Regions from separate parts of the Streptomyces sp. NBC_00654 genome, predicted to be linked through region 2. Evidence: riboswitches for the same ligand, from Rfam matches in the RefSeq annotation. Region 2 holds a riboswitch; the other holds the start of a gene.
The links. A riboswitch is a leader RNA that binds a small molecule or an ion and turns the genes downstream of it on or off. The one in region 2 is predicted to bind S-adenosylmethionine.
Positions count from the first base shown of each region.

Region 1: it holds a riboswitch for S-adenosylmethionine, as region 2 does, so the genes downstream of both, OHA98_RS29665 (aminotransferase class V-fold PLP-dependent enzyme) here and thrC (threonine synthase) in region 2, are expected to answer to the same signal.

Region 1 is NZ_JAPEOB010000002.1:2,109,951-2,113,351, forward strand. It holds gene OHA98_RS29655 (rhomboid family intramembrane serine protease) at 1-525, shown strand, start outside; gene OHA98_RS29660 (Lrp/AsnC family transcriptional regulator) at 522-803, shown strand; gene OHA98_RS29665 (aminotransferase class V-fold PLP-dependent enzyme) at 885-2,261, opposite strand; SAM riboswitch class IV at 2,435-2,552, opposite strand; gene trpD (anthranilate phosphoribosyltransferase) at 2,803-3,401, opposite strand, start outside.
Region 2 is NZ_JAPEOB010000003.1:973,744-977,144, forward strand. It holds gene OHA98_RS36795 (MoaD/ThiS family protein) at 381-656, opposite strand; gene thrC (threonine synthase) at 686-1,990, opposite strand; SAM riboswitch class I at 2,010-2,138, opposite strand; gene OHA98_RS36805 (glucosyl-3-phosphoglycerate synthase) at 2,293-3,243, shown strand.

The DNA.
Region 1 (3,401 bases), on a different contig from region 2:
GACGGCTCCGCGCACGCGACGCTCACCCCGCTCACCGCCCTGTTCGTGCACGGGAGCTGGCTGCACCTGCTGGGCAACCTGCTCTTTCTGTACGTGTTCGGCGCGATGACCGAGGAACGGATGGGCCGCCTGGAGTTCACGTTCTTCTATCTCGGCTGCGGCTATCTGGCGCTGGTCTGCTTCGCGGCGACGCACGCCGGGTCCGACCAGACCCTGGTCGGCGCGTCGGGGGCGATCTCCGCCGTGCTCGGCGCGTTCCTCCGCCTCTTCCCCAGGGCCCGGGTCACCAGCCTCTTCCCGTTCCTCTTCTTCCTGCCGCTGCGTTTCCCCGCCTGGATCGTGCTGATCTTCTGGTTCGTCCTGCAGTGGCTGGCCGCCCGGGCCGCGGGCAGCGGCCCCGGAGTCGCGTATCTGGCGCATGTGGCGGGGTTCGCCGCCGGGTTCCTCTACGCCTGGGGACGCTGTCGGGGTGGGGCTAGAGTAAAGAGTCCCACCACGGCCACCGAGGGAGAAAGCCAGCCGTGATCACCGCGATCGTGCTCATCAAGACCAGCGTGGACCGGATTCCCGAGATCGCCGAGGCCGTCGCCGCGCTGGACAGCGTCAGCGAGGTCTTCTCCGTCACCGGTACGTACGACCTGATCGCCATGGTCCGGGTGGCCAAGCACGACGATCTCGCCGATGTCATCCCCGGCCGGATCAGCAAGATCCCGGGCGTCGAGGGGACCGACACCCATGTGGCGTTCCGTACGTACTCCCAGCACGACCTGGAGGCGGCCTTCGCCATCGGCCTGGACGCGTAAGCGGCGGGTACGGCTTCGGCCGGGTACGGGGCAGCCGCCCGGTACCCGGCCGAAGCCGTTTCGCGTACCCGTGTCCGCGGGTCAGACCTGCGCCGCACCCCGGTCCGGGACGCAGCGGCCGCCCTCGGTGCGGTACTTCCACTGGGCGCCCTCGCGGACCAGTTCCCCCACCGCCCGTACGAAGCGCTCGATGTGCTCGTCCGGCGTACCGGCACCGAAGCTGACCCGGATGGCGTTCAGCGAGCGCTCGCCCGGCTCGGCTTCCGGAGCGCCGCACTCCCCCGGGTCCTGCGGGTCGCTGCCCAGCAGCGTGCGGACCAGCGGGTGGGCGCAGAACAGACCGTCGCGGACGCCGATGCCGTACTCGGCGGAGAGCGCGGCGGCGAAGTGCGAGCTGTTCCAGCCCTCCACCACGAACGAGATGACGCCGACCCGCGGGGCGTCGTCGCCGAACAGCGAGAGCACCTTGACCTCGGGGACCTCCGCGAGTCCCCCGCGGACCCGGGCGACGAGCCGCTGCTCACGGGCGACCAGGTCGTCGAAGCCGGCCTCGGTCAGCGCCTTGCAGGCGGAGGCGATGGAGTAGACGCCGATGACATTGGGCGAACCGGCCTCGTGACGGGCCGCGGTGGTGTGCCAGTCCACGTCCACGCCGCCGTCGGTGCGCCGGGCGACCTTGCGGGAGGCACCGCCGCCGGCCAGGTAGGGCTCGGCCTCCTGGAGCCAGTCGGCGCGGCCCGCGAGGACACCGGAGCCGAACGGCGCGTACAGCTTGTGTCCGGAGAAGGCGACCCAGTCGACGTCCAGCCCGGCGATGTCCACGGGGTGGTGCGGGGCGAGCTGGGCGGCGTCCAGGACGATCCGGGCACCGTGCGCGTGGGCGGCGGCGGCCAGTTCCTTCACGGGCCACAGCTCACCGGTGACGTTGGAGGCGCCGGTGACGCAGACCAGGGCCGGGCCGTAGGGGTCGCGGTCGGCGAGCGCCCGCTCCAGGGTCTCGACCGCCTGGGCCGGGGTGCGCGGCGCGTTGAGGTAGGTGACCCGGGCGTCGCGCCAGGGCAGCAGGGAGGCGTGGTGCTCGGTCTCGTACACGAACACCTGGCAGTCGGCGGGGAGTACGGCGGCCAGCAGGTTGAGCGAGTCCGTGGTCGAGCGGGTGAAGATCACCTGGTCCTCGGCCCGGCAGCCGAGGAACTCCGCGACGACGGCGCGGCTGTTCTCGAACAGGTCGGTGGAGAGCTGCGAAAGGTATCCGGCGCCGCGGTGGACGCTGCCGTAGTACGGGGCGTACGCGGCGACGTCGTCCCACACCCGCTGGAGCGCCGGGGCACTCGCCGCGTAGTCGAGGGCCGCGTAGGTGACCTCTCCACCCGTGACCAGCGGAACAGTGACGTTCTCCCCCAGAACCGGCAGAGGGGCACAAAGGGAACGATCGGTGGCAGCGGTGGAGACAGACATGGCGAACTCCCGTAACAGGCAGGCGAAATCCATGCGCCGGCGGATACGCGGCAGCGCAGGAGAGGGGGAAAGAGGTGCGCGGAGAAGGGCGTCGAGCCCTATCGCATTCGCTTGCTCACAAGAGGCTCCCTAGGGACCAGGACCCCGGGGGTTGGCATACAACGATGCCGAGGGGCCCGCGCTTGCCGCAGACCTCGCTGCCTACGGCCTGGTCTTCACCCGGGGCACCCCGCCACGGACGGAGGGTTGCCGGACAGCGGGCCGGGGCCGTAGTCGCTGTCACTCATGACCTGCGCAGCATCTTGCCATACGTACCGGCATGCGCAAGGGCGCGGTCCGTCATCCGGACCGCGCCCTCGGCCACACTTTCCGCGTTCAGAGCCTGTCGGGTGGCCTTCGATCGGCGAGTGGACGCGGCATGGTGCGTGCGATTCCAAGGCGCCGGGATGGCCTCGTAGCGGAGCTACCAGGGCATTTCGGCAACGCCGGAAGCGTGCGTGCCAGGGCGTGGCCACCCGATCAGAGGTCACCCGACAGGCTCTCAGGCGTTGCTGGCCGCCACCCAGCGCTCCAGCGCCCGCTTGGCCGCACCGGAGTCGACCGAGGCGGCGGCCTCGGCGGTCTTCGCCGTGATCCGCTCGTTCAGCGTGCCCTCGCCCTGGTCCAGCGCGACCAGGGCCGCGGCCGCGTTGAGCAGCACGGCATCGCGTACGGGCCCCCGCTCACCGTCCAGCAGCCGGCGGGCGACATCGGCGTTGTACGAGGCGTCGGCCCCCCGCAGTGCCTCGACCGGCACCAGTTCCAGGCCCACGTCGCGCGGGTCGAAGGCCTCCTCGCGCACCCGGCCGTCGCGGACCACCCAGACCCGTGAGGTGGCGGTGGTCGTCAGCTCGTCGAGGCCGTCGTCACCGCGGAAGACCAGGGCCGAGTTGCCCCGGTCGGCGAGCACGCCCGCGACGATGGGCGCCATCCGCGCGTCGGCGACACCGACGGCCTGGGACCGCACCCGGGCCGGGTTGGTCAGCGGCCCCAGGATGTTGAAGGTGGTCTGCGCGCCCAGCTCCTTGCGGGCCTTGGCCGCGTACCGCAGGGCGGGGTGGAACTTCACGGCGAAGCAGAAGGTGATGCCCGCCTCCTCCG
Region 2 (3,401 bases):
ACCGCACTTCGCGGGCCCGGGTCAGAACTCACCCTCCGACAGGAGAGGTTGTGTGCGCCGTAGCGCGTCGACCGCGGCCGAATGTATCTGTCCAACTGCCCTCTGCAACAGGTCAATCGGACGAGAATTCTGGGCATGACTGAACACGCGAATATGAGGAATACATGGGATTCCCGGGCAAGTCGGGCCCGACAAAGGGCACTTATGACGCAAGGTGCTCAACCATATTGGCTGCTTCTTATCGTGGCCGGGCGCATTCTCATATGCGGGCGACACGGGCAGCGGAGGGGGCTTCCCCAACTGTACCGTGCTCAACCATGCAGAATTGCCCCCTCCGCTTCTCTCGCGGAGGGGGCAACAGGGGTCACACGGCGAAGTCGTCAGCCTCCGGCGACGGCCGGGATGATCGAGATGCCGGCGCCGTCCGGGGTGGCCGCCTCCAGGCCGCCCTCGAAGCGCACGTCGTCGTCGTTGACGTACACGTTCACGAAGCGGCGCAGCTTGCCCTGGTCGTCCAGGACACGGGCGGCGATACCCGGGTGGTTCGCCTCCAGGGACTCGATGACCTCGGAGAGGATCGTGCCCTCCGCCGCGACCTCGGCCTGGCCGTCCGTGTAGGTGCGGAGGATGGTGGGGATACGGACCTTGACGCTCATAGGGGTGCCTTCCTTCGGTCTCGGGGTGGTCAGAGGGCGGCGGCGAGGCCGGCTTCGCGGAACGCGTCCAGGCTCGGCCGGATGGTCGCGGTCGCCTGCGAGGTCGCGGCCACCGCGTCCAGCGTCTTGAGGCCGTCGCCCGTGTTCAGGACGACGGTGGTCAGCGTCGGGTCGAGCAGCCCGGCCTCGATCAGCTTCTTCGTCACACCGACCGTCACCCCGCCCGCCGTCTCGGCGAAGATGCCCTCGGTACGGGCCAGCAGCTTGATCGCGTCGACGACCTGCTCGTCGTCGACGTCCTCGACGGCGCCACCGGTACGGCGGGCGATGTCCAGGACGTACGGGCCGTCGGCCGGGTTGCCGATCGCCAGGGACTTGGCGATCGTGTTCGGCTTCTGGGGCCGCACCACGTCGTGGCCGGCCTTGAAGGCGGTGGAGACCGGGGAGCAGCCCTCGGCCTGGGCGCCGAAGATCTTGTACGGCTTGTCCTCGACCAGGCCGAGCTTGATCAGCTCCTGGAGGCCCTTGTCGATCTTGGTCAGCTGCGAGCCGGACGCGATCGGGATGACGATCTGGTCGGGCAGCCGCCAGCCGAGCTGCTCGCAGATCTCGTACGCCAGCGTCTTGGAACCCTCGCCGTAGTACGGCCGCAGGTTGACGTTGACGAAGCCCCAGCCCTCGCCGAGCGGGTCGCCGATGAGCTCCGAGCAGAAGCGGTTGACGTCGTCGTAGTTGCCCTCGATGCCGACCAGTTCACCGCCGTACACCGCGGCCATGACGACCTTGCCCTGCTCCAGGTCGTGCGGGATGAACACGCAGGAGCGGAAGCCGGCGCGGGCGGCGGCGGCGCCCACCGCGCCGGCGAGGTTGCCGGTGGAGGAGCAGGACAGGGTGGTGAAGCCGAAGGCGCGGGCGGCCTCGACGGCGATGGCCACGACGCGGTCCTTGAAGGAGTGCGTCGGGTTGCCGGAGTCGTCCTTGACGTACAGACCGCCGGTGACACCCAGCTCACGGGCGAGGTTGTCGGCCTTGACCAGCTTGGTGAAGCCGGGGTTGATGTTGGGCTTGTCCGCGACGTCGGCGGGTACCGGCAGCAGCGGCGCGTAGCGCCAGATGTTGTTCGGCCCGGCCTCGATGCGCTTCTTCAGCTCGTCGGGGGTACCGCTCGGCAGGTCGTACGCCACTTCGAGCGGCCCGAAACAGGACGCGCAGGCGAAGAGGGGGCCGAGGGCGAAACGCTCGCCGCACTCGCGGCAGGAAAGTGCTGCGGCGGGACCGAGATCCACGGACGAAACAGAAGAATCGGTGGATGTAGCAACAGCCTGAACAGCCATGATGGCGGAGGTCCCTTTCTCCTCATCTTCCTTGCGGCGCATTTCGCCACAAGACGGAATTGGCACCTTCCCCACCAAGACCTCAACGGTCGGCGGGAGGGTTGCCGGGACTTCAACGGGCCGTTCCCTCAGTCCCTCTGGATGAGCGCTGTGGCACTGGAATCTTCGATCCAGGCGTTTATTGGCGGACGGACCCCGACATGCGACGGTCATCCGCGTTGTTCAAGACTGTAACCGAAGCACCGGACCGTTGAGATAGTCGTCCGAACCGCGAGATGGATCACACACAGGGAGTATCGACCGTGCTGGAAGAGGTGGAACGCTGGCTGACCAGGCGTTCCTGGTCGGCAGCCGACCGCCCGCTGGACCGGCTCATCACCGCTCGCGCCGGGGATCCGCGCCGGGCGAGCGTGAGCGTCGTCCTGCCCGCGCTGAACGAGGAGGCGACGGTCGGGGCGATCGTGTCGACGATCCGGCGCGAGCTGATGGAGAAGGTCCGGCTCGTCGATGAACTGGTAGTGATCGATTCCGGATCCACGGACGCCACCGCCGAGGCCGCCCGCCACGCCGGCGCCCGGGTGGTCCACCGGGACGCGATCCTCCCCCGAATACCGGCCCTGCCCGGCAAGGGCGAGGTCCTGTGGCGCTCACTCCTCGTGACGAGCGGCGAGATCGTCTGCTTCGTCGACGCCGATCTCAAGGACTTCTCCGCGGACTTCGTCTCCGGCATCGTCGGCCCCCTGCTCACCGACCCGTCCGTGCAGTTCGTCAAGGCGATGTACGACCGCCCCCTGGGCGACACGGCGGGTCAGGGGGGACGGGTGACGGAGCTGGTGGCGCGCCCGCTGCTCAATCTGCACTGGCCGCAGCTGGCCGGATTCGTCCAGCCGCTGGGCGGCGAGTACGCGGTGCGGCGTTCCCTGCTGGAGCGGCTGCCCTTCCCCGTCGGTTACGGGGTGGAGCTGGGGCTGCTCGTGGACGCGCTGCACACCGTGGGCCTGGACGCGCTGGCACAGGTCGACGTCGGCGTCCGCAAGCACCGCCACCAGGACGGTCAGGCGCTGGGCCGGATGGCGGCGGCGATCTACCGCACCGCGCAACTGCGGCTCTCCCGGGGACATCTGGTGCGGCCCGCGCTCACCCAGTTCGAACGGGGCGAGAACGGCTTCGTCCCGCACACCCATGCGGTGGACACGGAGGAGCGGCCGCCGATGCGGGAGATCGCGGAGTACGCCTCGCACCGCGCGGCGTGACACACGGTGACGTAGGGGGGCGGGCACAGCGGCGCGCGCGGGAGTGGGCACGGTGACGTAGGGGAGGGCGGGCACAGCGGCGCGCGCGGGAGTGGGCACGGTGACGCACCCGAGTGGCCGCAGTGGCGCCCCGCCCGACGATTCGCGTTTGACGGCTT